One region of the Kocuria sp. HSID16901 genome, then DNA from elsewhere that is predicted to be linked to it. Evidence: predicted binding sites of a transcription regulator. Region 1 holds the regulator's gene; the other holds the start of a gene.
The links. Region 1 encodes LexA, which represses DNA repair genes until DNA is damaged. Its sites were predicted from a motif close to TCGAACANNTGTTCGA; they were not measured.
Positions count from the first base shown of each region.

Region 2: a site for LexA is predicted at 6,110-6,125, ahead of uvrA (excinuclease ABC subunit UvrA). Genes of this name have one in related genera too.

Region 1 covers NZ_RBLM01000004.1:24,574-33,887, forward strand. Annotated here, with positions in the region: gene D8M21_RS06710 (DUF1844 domain-containing protein) at 1-40, shown strand, start outside; gene D8M21_RS06715 (SseB family protein) at 128-985, opposite strand; gene priA (bifunctional 1-(5-phosphoribosyl)-5-((5-phosphoribosylamino)methylideneamino)imidazole-4-carboxamide isomerase/phosphoribosylanthranilate isomerase PriA) at 985-1,728, opposite strand; gene D8M21_RS11360 (hypothetical protein) at 1,735-1,902, opposite strand; partial or broken gene hisH (imidazole glycerol phosphate synthase subunit HisH) at 1,902-2,591, opposite strand; gene D8M21_RS11625 (hypothetical protein) at 2,490-2,816, shown strand; partial or broken gene hisB (imidazoleglycerol-phosphate dehydratase HisB) at 2,723-3,274, opposite strand; gene D8M21_RS06735 (histidinol-phosphate transaminase) at 3,332-4,447, opposite strand; gene D8M21_RS06740 (LysM peptidoglycan-binding domain-containing protein) at 4,471-4,872, opposite strand; gene lexA (transcriptional repressor LexA) at 5,149-5,862, shown strand; gene D8M21_RS06750 (ATP-dependent DNA helicase) at 5,962-8,112, opposite strand; gene hflX (GTPase HflX) at 8,036-9,314, opposite strand, start outside.
Region 2 covers NZ_RBLM01000002.1:324,589-333,902, forward strand. Annotated here, with positions in the region: gene D8M21_RS03700 (alpha/beta fold hydrolase) at 1-873, opposite strand, end outside; gene D8M21_RS03705 (DEAD/DEAH box helicase) at 888-3,497, opposite strand; gene D8M21_RS03710 (formate--tetrahydrofolate ligase) at 3,620-5,320, shown strand; gene D8M21_RS03715 (MBL fold metallo-hydrolase) at 5,343-6,011, opposite strand; gene uvrA (excinuclease ABC subunit UvrA) at 6,187-9,075, shown strand; gene D8M21_RS03725 (HAD hydrolase-like protein) at 9,072-9,314, shown strand, end outside.

The DNA of each region.
Region 1 (9,314 bases):
TCAGGGACCGGGAGAAAAATTCACCGGCCCCGTTTACTGACGGACATTCATACAAGCGAAGGCCCCAGCGGAAATTTCCGTTGGGGCCTTCGTGCCGAAGCGGCGACGTCATCCGATGTTCGGTCGCCTAACGTGCCTGAGTGAGACGGATGTCTGCCGAATCCACTCGTTCAGCCAACAAGGCATCTCGCGAGAACCTGTACTGAAAAGACTCGACGACATGGTCGAGCTGCTCCTGATCGAGGCCTGGCTCGAGGGACAATTCGATACTCAGCTCCGGCCCGGGGCCGCCCCCGGGTAGCATCCTGCCGGCACGATCCCGCGACCCCACTCCTCGTCCAGGAAACATGGCTACGGACGCAATGCTCTTCTCCGGCCTGGCGCATTCCTTGAGCGCAGTGAGAACTTCAGGGTCGGAATACGATGGATTCCACCGTTGACCTTTGGCGATCGCCCACATGGCGGGCCTCCGCACCACAAAGGTGATGTCGCCTCCCGGATTGAGCACCAGGAGCTGGTTTTCGTCTTCCACAGCAGATAGTGCGATTTTCCGTGATGTTGCAGCGACGGGTCTGGCGTCACTGTGCCACGAGGTGAGGCCGTCCACGCTACTGAAAACAGGCATCGCCTTGCGGCCGTCGGGCGCTTCGATGCTCACGAGGGCCATGTCGGCTTCTTTGTCCGCGACCAGCCCCTCCTCCGTGATTTCGGATCGAGAGATTTCAGCCACGACCGGAGCGAAGAGCCGAACATCCGCCAGGGCATCCACGACCAACTCCTCAGGGATGTCGCCCTTCTCGAACCGCGTCAAGGCTTCCGCCAACGACGCCGGGGTGATCCCGTCGTCGTCGGGGAAGGCGTGCGTGTGTGACGTTCCCTCGCCGAGGTTGCGCCCTTCCCAGGCTTGGCCACCGGTGTCCGTTTCTCTGCCTGCACTCGCCAACTGGGCCTTGATGTGTTCGGGTAGCTCCCGTGGAGAAATCATCAGGCCTCCGGACGTCCGGCCACTCCGAGGGCCTCCGAAAGCGAGAATTTTCCGGCGTAGAGGGCTTTGCCGACGATGGTTCCCTCGACGCCCTGAGGCACCATCTCTCGCAATGCCTTGAGGTCGTCGAGGCTCGAAATGCCGCCGGATGCAACCACCGGCTTGTCAGTGCGACGCGCGACGTCACCGAGGAGCTGGGTGTTGGGCCCCTGGAGGGTTCCGTCCTTCGTCACATCGGTTACGACGAAGCGGGAGCAACCGTCGTCGTTGAGACGGTCCAGCACCTCCCACAGATCGCCGCCTTCTTCGGTCCACCCACGAGCGGCCAACGTCGTGCCGCGCACATCCAGGCCTACCGCGATCATGTCGCCATGTTCAGCGATGACTCGACGCGTCCATTCAGGGTTTTCGAGTGCAGCGGTACCCAGGTTGATGCGAGCCGGACGGAGCTTGAGAGCACGGTCCAGAGACTCGTCGTCTCTAATGCCGCCAGACATTTCAATACGGATGTCCAGCCGTTCGGAAACTTTCTGGAGAACGTCGAAGTTATTGCCTCGTCCAAATGCGGCGTCGAGGTCCACGAGGTGCACCCACTCAGCCCCCGCTTCTTGCCACGCCAGCGCGGCTTCGACGGGATCTCCATATCCCGTCTCGGAACCAGCCTCACCTTGCACCAGCCGGACGGCCTGTCCATCGGCGACGTCGACGGCCGGCAGCAGTTGCAATCGTTGATTCTCAGTCATGGTTGGTTACTCCAGGGTCGTGACGTAGAAACCGTAGGCAAAGCTCGCCACGGCCAAGATCCAGAGGACCGCTTGCGCGATCACACTGATCTTCTGTTTGCGGAAAGAAATGGCACCCCCGGCGAGGAAAGCACCGAAGGTCATGAGCAATAGCCCAGAGACGAGGGGACTCATCAGGAAGTTTCGTCCTTCCGGTCGTAACGTTCGGTCGTGAGATCGACGGGTTTTCCCGCTGACGCCAGCCGGCCCGTCCGAGGAAGGGTGCTCAACCAATTGCGCAACAGTCGTAATCCGGCCGACGACGATTTTTCCGGATGGAACTGCGTCGCAGCGAGCGGCCCATTCTCGACGGCGGCAATAAAGGGACCACCATGATGAGCCCACGTCACCTGCGGAGGCCTCATCTCTGCGATGGTCTGATCAAAGGACCAATCCTGAACACCATAGGAGTGGACGAAGTAAAATCGTTCGTCACCTATGCCCTCGAAAAGTCGAGATCCTTCGGGCGGGCTAACACTATTCCACCCCATGTGAGGGACGACCTCGGCCTGAAGTTTCTCGACGACGCCCGGCCATTCCCCTAGCCCCTCGGTGTTGATGCCGTGTTCCACACCGCGATCAAAGAAGACTTGAAGGCCGACGCAAATACCCAATACGGGTCGGCCTCCTGCGATGCGGCGTCCGATCATTCGTGGTGCTCCTACGGCATGGAGCGCCTCCATCACTGCCGAAAACGCGCCAACGCCAGGAACCACCAGACCATCGGCCCCGAGCACATCCTTCTCGGCCTTCGACAAGATGACGTCGGCTCCGGCGGCTTCCAAAGCCCGCACGGCAGACCTGACGTTCCCCGCGCCATAGTCGAGGACGGTGACGGTCGGACGGGAGTCTGTATCCGACTGTGGAGTCTGGGCAGATGTGTCCGCAACCATCAGAGCGCGCCCTTCGTCGAAGGAATACCGTCCACCCTCGGGTCCGGTTCGACGGCTTGGCGAAGGGCACGGGCGAAGGCCTTGAACTGGGCTTCAGCAATGTGGTGGGGATCGCGTCCACGCACGAGATCAACATGGACGCAGATACCTGCGTGATAGGCGATGGCTTCGAAGACGTGACGAACCATCGACCCCGTAAAGTGCCCACCGATGAGGTGAAAAGCGAACCCTTCAGGCTCACCCTCGTGCACGAGAAAGGGTCGCCCCGAGATATCCACCACGGCACGAGCCAGAGATTCATCCAAGGGGACCGAAGCCGCCCCAAATCGACGAATGCCTCGTTTATCCCCTAGAGCTTCGCGAAGGGCCTCTCCAAAAACGATCGCCGTATCCTCCACCGTGTGGTGAACATCGATGTGGGTATCCCCCGTGCACTTGACGTCCAGGTCGATCAATGAGTGCTTCGACAACGCCGTCAGCATGTGGCCATAGAAAGGAACGGATGTATCGATCGTGGACTGACCGGTGCCGTCCAGATCGATCCGTACCGAAACGGACGATTCACTCGTCTCACGAGTCAGCGAGGCCGTCCTCGACGATGCAGAGGTATTCATGGGTTTCTCCTGCTGGTGATTGCCGATCTTATGAATCCAAGACCAGGCCTACGACGATTAAGCGGGCGATACTTGGCCGTGAAGATGGCGTTCGAGGCTGTTCAGGAATGCCGTCGTTTCTTCTTCCGTTCCCGCGGTGACCCGCAAGTATCCGGGGATACCGACGTCGCGAATGAGTACGCCATCCGAGAGTAAATCTTCCCACAGTGCATGGCTGTCTGTGACTCCGCCGAAAAAGACGAAGTTTGAATCGGACGATGCTGGCTTCAGGCCCAAAGTCGTCAACGTCTCGACGATCCTGTCCCGCTGATGCTTGATGTCTTCAACGTTAGAGAGAAGCTGATCGCAATGGCGTAAGGCCGCCAACGCCGTCGCTTGAGTCACTCCGGAAAGGTGATACGGGAGGCGAACCAGCATGATGGCGTCCACGACGCTCGGATCCGCGGCGAAATACCCAAGGCGAGCACCTGCCAAAGCGAATGCTTTGCTCATCGTGCGCGACACAATCAGGCGTTGCCTTCCAGGCAATAGGGTTAGCGCAGTTTGCTCAGGGTCACGCGCAAATTCAGCGTAGGCCTCGTCGACGACGACAATCCCGTTGAATTCCGATGCGGCGTCGTACACCGCTGTGATGACGTCCTGGTCAAGCCCCGTGCCCGTGGGGTTATTGGGCGAGCAGAGGATCGTCACATTCGGTCGATGCTCAGCAACCTGGCGAGCCGCCGAGTCAGCAGATAAGGAAAAATCTTCGGCTCGATGACCGGCAATAAATTCCGTGCTCGTGCCGGAGGCCAACAGCGGGTACATCGAGTAGGTCGGCGTAAAACTCAAGACGCTTCGACCCGGGCCTCCGAAGACCTGAAGAATCTGTTGCAGAATCTCGTTTGACCCATTGGCGGCCCACAGATTTTCGACGGCGAGGCCATGCCCCAGGTATGCGGCAAGCTCTTCACGAAGCGCAACAAAGTCTCTATCCGGGTACCGATTTAGCCCTTGAGCCGCGAGACGCACTCCATCAACAATGGCGTCAACGACTTCATCCGGCATCGGATGAGTGTTTTCGTTGACGTTCAAGGCGTACGGAACCTCGATCATGGGCGCCCCATAGGGCGATCTGCCCCTGAGATCTTCTCGAAGCGGCAGACTATTCATGGCGTCCAATGATGTACTCACGATCCCATCTTAAGGACCTGTGTCTAGCGGTTCGAAATCACCGGCACGATGAGACGCTGTCCCGGGTTGAGATTTCCACTGGTCAGATCATTCAAATCATCGATCTGACTGATGATCTTTCGGGTGTCGCCACCCGGGTCAACCTCTGACGCAATCTCCCACAGCGTTTCCCCGCTCCCCACGACGACAGTTTCGGTACCACGACCTTCCGAGGACCCGCTGGCCGTGGCAGCCGCCGAGGCCAGGAAAAGCATGACAACGGCGGCCACACACAACGTCAGCGCGATGGTCGGAAGACCAATGAAGAGGAACCTTCCCCTGCGAGTGAGGGTCAGGTGACCACTGTTCGAACGGCGAGCGACTTCCGAGACAGTGGAGTGGTTCGTCAATTCCGCGGAACGCGGGGCGGCGAGTGCGGTACGCATCGAATGCTTCCTCCTGTAGATCGCGAGTGATCCAGATTCGAATATGTGTTCTAGTTCGTACATCTGTTCTACCAAATAATTCGAACACTGTCGACAAAAATAGAACACATGTTTGATTTGCCACCTCGACTGGCCTAGCCTGAGGGGTGACATGTCGGTTCGGCCGACGATCTTCGAATACCGGATCATTTATCCGTCATTCGTCGTCAGCGCCGGTCGTACTCCCAGTACACACAGGGGGACTGACAACTTAAGAACCCAGGGAAGGACGACCCGGTGGCCCCCCAGCTTCCTCAACAGGCCAAACCGCTCACACCGCGCCAGCGGAAGATCCTCGAGGCCATCTCTTCCTCGATCGCAACCCACGGCTATCCACCGTCCATGCGGGAAATTGGCGACCTCGTGGGACTGTCGAGTCTTTCGAGCGTGACCCACCAACTGACTCGACTTGAAACTCTGGGTCTCATCCGTCGAGACCCCAAGCGTCCCCGCGCCATCGAAGTTCTCTGCGATATGCCGCTCCCCCAGGACGGCATCCCGACATTTGGTGCGGGTTCGTCGAGTGACCAGGCGGAAGCGGACGTCGTCGAGCTCTTCCCCGCATCTGAGAATGAAGACACTGCACGTGTGCCGCTTGTGGGCAGCATCGCGGCTGGTGTGCCGATCACCGCGGAGCAGCACGTCGAAGACGTGATCCCTTTGCCGCGGCAACTGGTCGGCCAGGGCCAGCTCTTCATGCTGAAGGTCCGGGGCGATTCCATGGTTGAGGCAGCCATCTGCGACGGCGACTGGGTGGTCGTCCGACAGCAGAACACGGCCAATAACGGAGATATCGTGGCCGCGCTCTTGGATGAAGAAGCCACCGTCAAAACGTTCCGTCAGCGAGACGGGCATACCTGGCTCCTGCCCCAAAACCGCCAATACGAGCCGATCCTCGGTGATTATGCGACCATCATGGGCAAGGTTGTCTCGGTCCTTCGGTCGATCTAGCTTTTGGCATCGGTCAGCAAAGGCCCTCGGCACAGTGATGTGCCGAGGGCCTTGTGCTCTGGACGACGGAGAAGGTGATTCCGTGCGTCGTCGGCCTGCTTAGTCCGACGAGTGTTCCGCTAGCCTTCGCAAAGCCGCAGTCACCGTCGGCAGACGATCCGTGGTCCATAAGGGAGGCAGAGCCCCACGGAGAAATCCTCCGTAGCGCGCCGTCGCCAGACGAGAGTCCAAGACGGCGACGACGCCGCGATCCCCCTGGGACCGGATGAGGCGTCCGGCGCCTTGGGCCAGACGAATCGCGGCGTGATACGCCGAAACCGCCATGAAACCATTTCCCCCATTCGAGCTCACCGCGCGCGCCCGTGCCGAGGAGAGGGGATCATCGGGACGCGGGAAGGGGATGCGGTCGATCATCACCAATCGACAGGACGACCCTGGTACATCGACCCCTTGCCAGAGACTCATGGTTCCAAAGAGACATGCGTCCTCGTCTTCGGTGAATTCCTTCACGAGCCCTCGGAGCGAGGATTCCCCCTGAACCAACACGTGCACATCGGAGTTTTGACGCACGTACTCGGCCGCTTGTTCGGCACCGCGTTTGGAGGAAAACAGCCCTAATGCACCGCCTCCGGAAGCTTCCACCAGTTGGAGAATCCGTTCGAGCTGTTCTTCGGAAACTCCACGTGCAGGTTTGGGCAGGTCCGCGGCCATATACAGCATCCCCTGCTTGGGGTAGTCGAAAGGCGAACCGACATCGAGCCCTTCCCAGGACGGGGCCTTCTCCCCTTTGAGGCCCAAAGACCCCGCAACGGCGTCGAAAGATTGCCCGATCGAGAGCGTCGCGGAGGTGAGGACCACTGTTCTGTCCTCGAATAGCCCCTCTCGCAATCGGGAGGCCACAGACAAAGGAGCCACATGTATCGTCGCCGGGTCCGTATCCGCCGCTGCGACGTACCCACGCCCAGGCTCCCATCCCCCCACTCGGCTAAGCCACACGACTTCAAAGACACCGTCCGCCCCGAGAGTACGCTCGGCGAGCTCGAGAATTTCCGTCAACCGTGCACGGGCCATTTGACGTCCGGCGTCGGAATCCTTGGCTTCTGGCTTGGTGTCAGACAAGGCCGCCCTAGCCGCATCCCGGGTGAGTTCCATGGCCCGTTGGAGATCTGGGGTGAGCCCCTGAGGCATGAGTTCGGCAGGTTTGCCAGTGCACGCGGCGTCAAGGGCCTCCGCGGCAGACTGAAGGGGCTCAAAGGCTGCAGAAGTATTTTTCCGGACCGCGCGAGCAGCCGAACGCACCATGACCGGAGATATTGCCCCCGTCACGGCCCCGGTCACCCGGTCCACGAGTTCGTGGGCTTCATCGACGATCACGGTGTCGTGCTCCGGCAAGACCCCAATCCCCTCGAAGGCGTTGATCGCCAACAACGCGTGATTGGTAATGATGACATCGGCCTCGCCCGCTTTGTGGCGAGCGAGCTCCGAGAAGCATTCCTCGACCAACGGACATTTTCGGCCAAGACATTCCGAAGCCGTCACGGAAACCTGCCGCCAGGCCTTGTCCGAAACACCCGGAAGAAGCTCGTCGCGGTCACCGGTATCAGAGGATTCCGCCCATGACCTCAACCTCACGACCTCTTCCGCAAGACTCGAACCGGCCTGGTCCGGATGCCCCGAAGCCTTCGCGCCCTCGGAGTTCAGCGAGAAGAGGGCGTTCGGGTCTTCTTCGTCCGGATAACCACCTTCCAATTTGTGAAGACACACGTAGTTATTGCGCCCCTTCAACAACGCAACATCCACGGGGCGTTCCAGTTGGTCGTCCAGTGTTTCGAGTAAGCGAGGTAGGTCCCGATTGACGATTTGCGACTGCAACGCGAGCGTCGCCGTCGCAACAACGATGGGAGACTCCGACTCGATGGAGTGACGAATGGCCGGCACCAAATAGGCAAGCGATTTACCCGTCCCCGTACCTGCCTGAACCAGCAGATGACGCTGCGTCTCCAGCGCTTGAGCCACGTGCGCGGCCATGTTCCGCTGGCCGTCTCGGCGTTGCCCGCCCGTGCGTTCAACGGCCACGTCGAGCAATTCGAGGGTGTCCTTGGCACCGGGCAAGGTTTCGGGTTCGCTGCCTTGTGGCGCGACGATATTCTCACGGTTCACCGAGTCCACGCCCCTACTCGGATGCGACAACGAAGTCGTGAAGCTCCGCGGCCATATCCGCACGCACGAGGACCGTGAGCCGTGTGCCATTCTCGTGGAACTCGGTCTCGAGGATCTCGGCGTCCCACGAGTGAAGGCGTGAAACTACTTCGCCATGGGTATAGGGCACGAGAAGTTCCATCCGCACGTCCGGCCGCGGGATACTCTCCGAGATGAGTTGCTTGAGTTCTTCGATGCCCTCCCCAGTTCGCGCAGAGACCACGGCGTGTTGCGGTTCACGCTGACGGAGACGTTCGACGACGAAGGGGTCGGCGGCATCGGCCTTATTCAGAACGATGATCTCCGGTACGTCATGGGCGTCGACATCCGCCAACACTTCACGGACGGCACGGATCTGTCCCTCCGGCTCGGGGTGCGAGACATCCACGACGTGCAGTAAGACGTCGGCGTCCGCGACTTCTTCCAAAGTGGACCGAAAGGCCTCGACAAGCTGAGTCGGCAATGACCGCACAAAACCCACGGTGTCCGAGAGCGTATAGCCGATTCCGTCGGGTGTCTCGGCCTTGCGGACGGTCGGATCCAACGTTGCGAACAGGGCGTTCTCTACGAGAACCCCTGCATCGGTCAGCCGATTCAGCAGTGACGATTTGCCGGCGTTGGTGTATCCCGCAATGGCGACCGAGGGGACATGATTCCGACGCCTGTTCAACCGTTTCGTTTCTCGAGCCGGCTTCATGGCGGCAATTTCACGGCGAAGCTTGGCCATCCGGCCACGAATGCGGCGTCGGTCCAGCTCGATCTTGGTTTCACCGGGACCGCGGGAACCGATACCCTCGCCGCCAGCGGCACGACCACCGGCCTGACGGGACATGGAATCGCCCCAACCGCGGAGCCTGGGTAACAGGTATTCGAACTGCGCAAGCTCCACCTGAGCCTTGCCCTCGCGAGACTTCGCATGCTGGGCAAAAATGTCCAGGATGAGCGCGGTGCGGTCGATGACCTTGACCTTGACGATGTCCTCCAGTCCGCGCCTCTGCGAGGGTGCCAACTCGGAATCGACGATCACGGTGTCGGCTCCCGTCGATTTCACGATCTCTTGGAGCTCTTGGGCCTTCCCGGAACCGAGGAAGGTACCCGGATCAGGCTTGAGGCGCCGCTGCACGAGCCCGTCCAGCACCTCGGAACCAGCAGTTTCTGCAAGGGCCGCAAGCTCTCGAAGGGAATCTTCGGCTTCTCGTTGGGTTCCCTCCGACCAAATACCCGCGAGGACCACCCGTTCAAGGCGAAGCTGG
Region 2 (9,314 bases), on a different contig from region 1:
AAATGCCGATTCCAAAAGGTAATGCAGACCGTGAACTCGAGAATTTCCACCCAGTCGATGACCCACCATCTGAAATCGATGCGGAGTCAGCGCTTCACCGCTCGGAAGTTGGATATTTTCGCGACGCAGCAGCTCCGCGATCCGTACAGCGCGGTCGCGATCTTCTGGGTACCACGAATAAAACTCGTGATTTCTTTCGGCCACGCGGTCAAACGTCGATTCGTAAACTTCGTGAGGGGAGGCATGAAGGGGAGCCAGTCCGGCGGTCATCCAGGAATGAAGCAGCGATTGCGGTGCGAAGGAAAGATAGCTCAAGGTGATGAAGCCGCCGAAGCTCTGCCCGAGGGTTGCCCATCGTTTCTCGGGCTCGTTGCGGGTCAACGTCGCGCGTACGGACTCGGCATCGGCAACGATCGAATCGGCCCGGAAGTGCTCCAAATAGGCCGCTTGTTGGGCTGCATTTCCGCGAGCAACCAGGCCTTGGGCTGTCAAGGGCGTGGACCGACCGGTCCCACGCTGGTCCAAAAGGACGACGCGATATACGGTCGCCATGCGGCTGACCCAGCCATGATCCGCGAGGGGACGCGGTGACGGCATCCCCGGTCCACCTTGGAGATACACCAGGTATGGCCGCTTCTCCGGCGCCCCATGTGCTTGATCACCGGTGTGCGTCACTACTCGAGCAAATAAGTCGACGGTTTCGTCGCGCAAACCATACACGTCAGATTCCCCGAAGGGCGTGTCGTGCGACCATTCCCAGGCGTGGGCCAGCGGCACCTGAAAAGTCATCTCGGTGATGTGCAGGTCACCGACGCGATGGCTAGGTCCAATACTGTGGGGCACAGGCCGTAGGCCCGGTGTCGACGTCGTCATGATTCCGTGTCCTTTCAGCTTCGGACGGCATCGCGGAAAGAGCCAACGTGATCGATGCGGATCACAGGGGCCCCGACGTCGTCTGATGATAAGAGATCCACCGTCGCCGTGATGCCGAAATCGAAGTTGTCGTCCGGATCAGAGAAGGTCTGCCGTAGGCGCCACGTCGTGTCATCGTGTTCATCAATCGTGAGCAGACGCGGGGAACGGGCTGAGGCGTCGGTGAAGATATCGTCGTACTCGTCAAAGTACTCGTCCAAGGCATCGGCCCAGCGATCCGCATCCCACCCTGAATCCGCATCGAGTTCGCCGAGCTTTTGTTCCTGTTCATCGGCAAAGAGCTCGACGCGACGGAACATGGCGTTGCGCACCATGACCGTAAAGGCGCGACGATTATCGGTGAGACGAGGTGCAGATTCCGCGACGAGTTCTTCCAAAGAATCTTGTGTCGGCTCTGCTGCTTCGCCCGACGTCATTTTCTCCCACTCGTCGATGAGGGAGTTATCGGTCTGGCGGATCAGCTCGCCGAGCCACTGGATGAGGTCTTCCAAATCATCCGTAAGCGAGGAAATGGGCACCGTCTGTTTCAATGCCCGATACGCGTCCGAAAGGTACCGCAAGAGAATACCTTCGGAACGTGTGAGTTGGTAATACTGCACGAAGTCGCCAAACCCCATAGCGCGCTCGTACATGTCGCGAACGATGGATTTTGGCGCCAGCTCAAATTCCGAAATCCAGGGGGCACCGGAACGGTACGTCTCGAAGGCCTCCTCTAGCATGTCGGCGAGGGGCTGCGGATAGGTGATGTCCTCGGCGGCATTCATACGCTCGGTGTAGTCCAAGCCCTCGGCCTTCATCGCGGCAATAGCCTCTCCACGCATCTTCTTTTCTTGTGCGTTGAGGACCTGGCGGGGCTTCTCGAGGGTTGCTTCAATCACCGAGACGGCATCGAGGGCATAGGTAGCCTCATCTCGGTCTAGCAGCGTCAAAGCGGCCAAAGCGAAGGGCGACAATGGCTGATTCAGCGCGAAGTTATCTTGCAACTCCACCGTCAAGCGAACCGTACGACCTTCTTCGTCCGGCTCGCTGAGGCGTTCGATGACTCCCGCGGCGAGGAGCTCGCGGTAGATGCCGATCGCCTTGCGGATCAGAGCCCGCTGTCGCGGCCGAGGCTCGTCATTTTCGGTGAGGAGCTTTTTCGCCGCCACAAATGGGTCACCTGGACGGGCCAGGAGGTTCAACATCATGGAGTGAGTCACCGTGAAACTCGAAGTCAGTGGCTCAGGTTCGGCCGAGACGAGTTGCTCGAAAGTCTTCCGGGACCAGGCCACAAACCCCTGAGGAGGCTTTTTCTTCTTTCCCCGAGTCGATTGTGCGATCTTCTTTTCATCGCCATCGAATTTGGCCCGGGCCTTCTCGAGAATTTTCGCGTTCTCGATGTCGTGTTCGGGAGCCTGAACCACCACGGTGCCGGCGGTGTCGAAGCCTGCCCGGCCGGCGCGCCCCGCAATCTGGTGAAATTCTCGTGCCTTGAGACGGCGCGTGCGTTCCCCATCGAATTTGGACAAAGCCGTGATGAGCACGGTGCGAATGGGCACATTGATGCCGACGCCCAGGGTGTCGGTGCCGCAAATGACTTTGAGAAGCCCGGTTTGGGCCAGTTGCTCCACGAGCCGCCGATATTTGGGAAGCATCCCCGCGTGGTGCACCCCGATTCCGTGTCGGACCATTTTATTGAGCACCTTGCCGAAGCCAGAGGAGAATCGGAACCCGGCAATGGCATCTGAAACCCGTTCGCGTTCCTCCTTGGAGAGCACGGAAATACTCATGAGAGCCTGCGCCTGATCCATCGCCTGGAGCTGGGAAAAATGCACCACATAAATTGGCGCTTGGTTGGTCGTCACGAGTTCTTCGATGGCCTCGTGGACGGGCTCTTCCGAATAGTAGTAGTTCAGCGGAATGGGGCGCTCCGAACTCGTGACATAAGCCGTAGGTCGGCCCGTCAATTCGGTGAGTTCGCGTTCGAACCGGGAAACATCCCCCAGAGTGGCGCTCATCAGCAGGAATTGTGCCTGCGGCAATTCAAGAAGCGGAAGCTGCCATGCCCAACCGCGTTGCGGGTCGGAATAGAAATGGAATTCGTCCATCACGACCTGTGTCAGGTCGGCACCTTCTCCTTCCCGCAACACGATATTCGCCAATATCTCGGCGGTGCAGCACACAATGGGCGCCTGAGCGTTGACCGAAGAATCCCCGGTGATCATTCCGACGTTTTCAGGGCCAAAGATCTCGCAGAGATCAAAAAACTTTTCGGAGACTAAAGCTTTGATGGGAGCCGTGTAATACGAGCGTTGTCCACGGGCGAGCCCAGCGAAATGAGCAGCCACGGCCACGGTGGACTTTCCGGATCCCGTAGGGGTAGCAAGGACGACGTTGGCTCCGGCCGCAATTTCCAAGACGGCTTCGTCCTGAGCAGGGTAAAGCTCCATATCCCGCGATGCGATCCACGATGTGAAACCTTCGTAGATTTCGTCGCCAGTGAGGGGATTCGACGCGTAGTCCCCTCGGAAATACTGATGGTCGGGTCCGGCTAGGCGAGGGTCGAGTGCTTCAAGGAGTTTCATTGACTCCCATGCTACCGGGACTCGGCGGCCCATGACGGGCCTGCATCGAGTCTCTTGGGCCCGGAATCCCAACGATCCGAGGGCATAATGGAGTTATCTGAGACACCCAGAGGAGATGACCCATGTCCAATGCTTTTCCGTCCGACCTCGAAATCGCTCAGAGCGCCGATCTCTGGCCCATCGCCCGTATAGCCCAATCGGTGGGCATCAACGATGACCGTTTAGAGCCGTACGGGAAGCACGTCGCCAAGGTGGTTCTGGCGGAATCGCAAGGAGCGCGCCAGCATCAGGGAAAATACGTTGTCGTGACCGCCGTGACGCCGACGCCGCTCGGTGAAGGAAAGACGGCTACCAGTGTTTCGCTGGCTCAGGGTCTTGCTGCGACCGGGAGGAAAGCGATACTGACCCTCCGGCAACCATCGATGGGCCCCACCTTCGGTATCAAGGGCGGCGCGGCCGGCGGCGGATATTCGCAAATCGTTCCCATGGAAAAGCTCAATCTTCATCTGACGGGTGATTTCCATGCCGTGACGTCGGCTCACAATATGCTGGCCGCGATACTAGACAATCACCTGCATTTCGGCAACGAGCTCGACATCGATGAGCGCACCATTTTCTGGCGTCGTGTCCTTGACGTCAACGACCGTGCGCTCAGAAATATCGTCCTCGGACTCGGCGAACGCGCCGACGGCGTGACGCGTCAATCGGGTTTCGACATCACCTCCGCGTCCGAACTCATGGTGATTCTTTCACTCGCCACCAGTTTTGAAGATCTCAAGGAACGTCTCGGACGTATTGTCGTTGCATTCACCTCCTCAGGTGAACCAGTCACGGCGCGGGATCTCAAAGCCGACGGCGCCCTGAGCGTCATTCTGGCGGACGCCATGCACCCAAACCTCATGCAGACCTTGGAACATGTGCCCGCACTAATTCACACGGGGCCCTTCGGAAATATCGCGACGGGCAATTCGTCCGTGGTCGCGGACTATGTGGGTCTCGAGCATAGCGACTACGTCATCACCGAAGCCGGATTCGGGTCAGACATGGGCGCGGAACGATTCGTCAACGTTAAATGTCGAGTCAGCGGGTTGCGTCCGGATGCGGCGGTACTGGTCGTTACCGTGCGTGCGTTGAAGTCACATTCAGGTCGGTATCGCATCACACCGGGAAGTCCCTTGCCTGAGGGACTTCTCACCGAGAGTCCCGACGACGTCGTGGCAGGCGCCGAAAACCTGAGAAAGCACGTCGAAATTCTCCGGTCATTTGGAATCTCGCCCGTCATCGCCATTAATGTATTTCCCGCGGACTTCGAGTCCGAACATCAGGCGATCAGAGATATCGCACGAGATCTCGGTGCCGAGGTCGCCACGCATCGCGGTGTAGCCGAAGGAGGGCCGGGAGCCACCGAACTGGCCGAGGCCGTGGTCCGGGCTTGTCAGGAGCCCGGTGAATTTCGCTTCACCTACGATGACTCCGATTCCCTCGTCACGAAGCTAGAGAAAGTGGCGACCACGGTCTACGGCGCGGATGGCATTGACCTGTCCTCGTCGGCGGCAGCCCAACTGGACCGGTACGAAAAACTCGGATTCGGGGAGCTACCGGTCGTGATCGCCAAGACGCACCTTTCGATCTCGGCCAACCCTTCCGCGAAGGGTGCTCCGACGGGGTGGCGGCTTCCCGTACGGGAAGTGCGACTCGCGGCGGGCGCCGGCTACGTGTATGCCATTTGCGGCACCATGCGGACCATGCCCGGCCTGTCACGGCATCCAGCCGCCGAGCGAATTGGCTTTGACGAGAACGGAACGTTGCGGGGGCTGTTCTGAGGCCTTGCCCCGAGGGGGGGAGCTACCAGCCTCGTTCGGCCCATTCCTGGAGATGGGGGCGTTCCGCGCCCAGCGTGGTGGAGTCACCGTGGCCAGGCAGGATCACCGTGTCATCACCATATTCATCAAAAATCTTGGTCGTGACATCGCGATACAACGAATTAAAGGCTTCCGGTGAACTTGTCTTGCCTAGACCGCCGGGGAACAGCGAATCGCCGGTGAAGATGTAGCTCGGTCCGTCGTCGGGCGTATAGGCCAGGGCAATCGAACCTGGGGTATGGCCCACTAAGCCGATGACGTCGAGTGAGAATCCTTCCAGGTCCGCGGTGTCGCCATCCTCAAAGGTAATATCCATCGGAACGTTAATGTCCGCTTCATCGGCTGCCCCGCACGCGGTCAGAGCCTCGGACCGGGAGACGATTTCGGGCAGGGCCCGAACGTGATCCCAGTGCGAATGGGTCGTGACGATGAGTTGCACGTTGCCACAGCAGGCACATTGATCGTCGACGTCGTGTGCACCGGCGGCAACGAGGCCTGAAATTGCGTCGGGATCATCGGCGGCGTCGATGAGCAGTTGTGTGCCGGTCCGTTTGCACGTCACGAGATAAACCTTGTTGTCCATGCTCGAGACGCTGATATAACGGATGGTGACGTCACTCAGGTCGATCTTCTCGGTAGCGATTGCCATCATGGTGCCGAGTTTAGGACTTTCTAGGGGTTTCGGCACAACCCGTGCCGAAGATTCGTTCACCAGCGGCAGACGACGCCCACAAACCCTCCATGACTCGTTAGAATAAATTTTCGAATACGAACGACGAAATCGATGCGGACTCACGTCCGGTAGCCACCACGAAGACAGGCAGTTCATGACCACTCAGCACGTTCAGGCAACGCCACCAGGAGCACCGCAAGATCTCACTCGGATCCTCGTCAAAGGTGCCCGAGAGAATAATCTCCAGAACGTAGACCTGGACATTCCGCGAAACGCGATGGTCGTTTTCACGGGGCTGTCTGGCTCGGGCAAGTCGTCTTTGGCCTTTGACACGATCTTCGCGGAGGGGCAACGCCGCTACGTCGAATCCCTCTCAGCGTATGCGCGCATGTTCTTGGGCCAGGTCGACAAGCCCGACGTCGATTTCATCGAAGGCCTCTCTCCGGCCGTTTCCATCGACCAAAAGTCGACGTCAAAGAACCCTCGGTCGACGGTCGGGACGATTACCGAAATCTACGACTACATGCGCCTCTTATGGGCACGCATCGGGCATCCCCACTGTCCCATCTGTGGTGAACCCATTACCCAACAGACGCCACAAGCCATCGTCGATCAATTGATGGCCTATCCCGAACGCACCAAACTTCAGGTCCTGGCGCCGATGGTTCGGTCACGCAAGGGAGAATTTGTCGATCTTTTTGCCAATCTGACGCAACAGGGTTACTCCCGCGCTATCGTCGATGGGGAACAGATCCAGCTTTCGGAGGCCCCCAAGCTCAAGAAGCAATACAAGCACTCGATTTCCGTGGTCGTGGACCGATTGGTCATCAAGGAATCTGTTCAACAACGGCTCACGGATTCCGTGGAGACGGCTCTTGGACTTGCGGACGGCCGAGTCGAAATCGACTTTGTGGATGACGACTCCGACGAAGGTCTGCGTGCTTTCAGCGAGAACCTGGCGTGCCCCAACGAGCACCCCATCGAAACGTCGGAAATTGAGCCTCGTGCGTTCTCCTTCAACAGTCCCTTTGGCGCCTGCTCGGAGTGTGACGGCATCGGGTCGCGTCTCGAGGTGGACGAAAGCCTCGTTATCCCTGACCCGGAGAAGACCCTCGGCGAGGGCGCTGTGGCGCCGTGGTCGTTGGGCAAGGCTTCTTCCGAATATTGGCTTCGCCTACTAGCCGGGCTCGGGAAAGAGGTCGGTTTCGATCTCAACACTCCATGGCAGGAATTACCCGCCAAAGCGCGAAGCGCAATTCTCGATGGTAAAGACTTCAAGGTCGAGGTCTCCTACCGGAACAGGTTTGGTCGCGAACGCCGATACACCTCCGGATTCGAAGGCGTCTACGCGTACATCAAACGTAAGCACCTGGAAACCGAGTCGGACCGCGCTAAAGACCGATACGAGCAGTACATGCGTCAGGTTCCTTGCCCTTCGTGTGGAGGCGCCAGGCTGAACCCCACCATGCTCTCGGTGACCGTCGGGGGAGCGTCGATTTCCGATGTCACCTCGATGTCGATGTCGGACGCGCAAGCATTCATGGCAGGGCTTGAGCTGACTGAGCGTGAAGTCAAAATCGCCGAGCAGGTGCTCAAGGAGATCAATGCGCGCCTGCAATTCCTATTGGATGTAGGGCTCGATTACCTCAACCTCGGACGGGCCGCGGCCACACTTTCCGGAGGCGAAGCCCAGCGAATCCGATTGGCCACGCAAATTGGATCCGGTTTGGTCGGGGTTCTGTACGTGCTGGACGAACCGTCTATCGGTCTTCACCAGCGTGATAACCGCCGTCTCATCGAGACGTTAACCAAACTGCGCGACCTCGGAAATACATTGATCGTCGTCGAACACGATGAAGACACGATCAAGGAATCCGATTGGGTGGTCGACGTTGGCCCTGGTGCCGGCGAACACGGCGGCCGGATCGTTCACTCCGGTCCCTACCAGGAGATTCTCAACAACCCGGAGTCGCTCACGGGCGCGTACCTCAACCGGGATCGCGAGATCTCTGTTCCGACCAAACGTCGACCTATCGACAAAAAGCGCATGATCAAGGTGGTCGGCGCGCAGGAGAACAACCTGAATAACCTGGACGTCTCGTTCCCGCTGGGAGTTTTGACGGCTGTGACGGGTGTTTCAGGTTCGGGTAAATCGACGCTGGTCAACGACATCCTGTATACGAGCCTCGCCAATAGGCTTAATGGGGCCAAACAGGTCCCAGGTCGTCACCGTCGTGTCGAGGGAGTGGACCTTCTCGACAAGATCGTCCATGTGGATCAGAGCCCCATTGGCCGCATGCCGCGCTCCAACCCGGCCACATATACGGGGGTCTTCGATCACATCCGCAAATTATTTGCCGAAACGAACGAAGCGAAGGTTCGTGGGTACCTTCCCGGCCGATTCTCCTTCAACGTGAAAGGCGGACGGTGCGAAGCCTGCCACGGTGATGGAACCTTGAAGATCGAAATGAACTTCTTGCCGGATGTTTTTGTGCCGTGCGAGGTCTGCCACGGTGCGCGCTATAACCGCGAAACCCTGGAGATTCGGTACAAGGGAAAGACCATCTCGGAAGTTCTCGACATGCCGGTCGAGGAAGCCGCGGAGTTTTTTGCCGCATTCACGCCGATTGCTCGTCATCTCAATACGCTGGTCGATGTCGGCCTCGGCTACATTCGGCTGGGTCAACCCGCGCCGACCCTCTCCGGCGGTGAAGCCCAACGCGTCAAGCTGGCCTCGGAACTACAAAAGCGTTCAAATGGTCGAACGATTTACGTCTTGGACGAACCGACGACGGGCCTTCATTTCGAAGACATCAGCAAGTTGCTCAACGTCCTGCAGGGCCTCGTGGACAAGGGAAATACCGTTCTCACCATCGAACATAATCTGGATGTCGCTAAATGCGCCGACTGGATCGTTGATATGGGACCTGAAGGTGGTTCCGGCGGCGGAACGGTTGTCGCTGAGGGAACCCCTGAAGACGTGGCTCGGAACAAGAACAGCTACACGGGGCAATTCCTTGCCGAAGTTTTGGAGTCACCATGACCGTGAGCCCAACGACCGTAATTCTCTTTGACCTTGACGGAACGTTGCTGGATCCTGCCGGAGCCATTACGGAAGGCATTTCCGATGCCATCGCGATGCACGGCTTTGACAGGCCTGATCCTGAAACGTTGAGGAAATTCGTCGGGCCACCCACCGATGTGTCGCTGGCTCGTTACACGTCGATTCCCCGCGAGCGTCACCGAGACATTCTCACGACGTATCGCAAGGGATACCTCGAA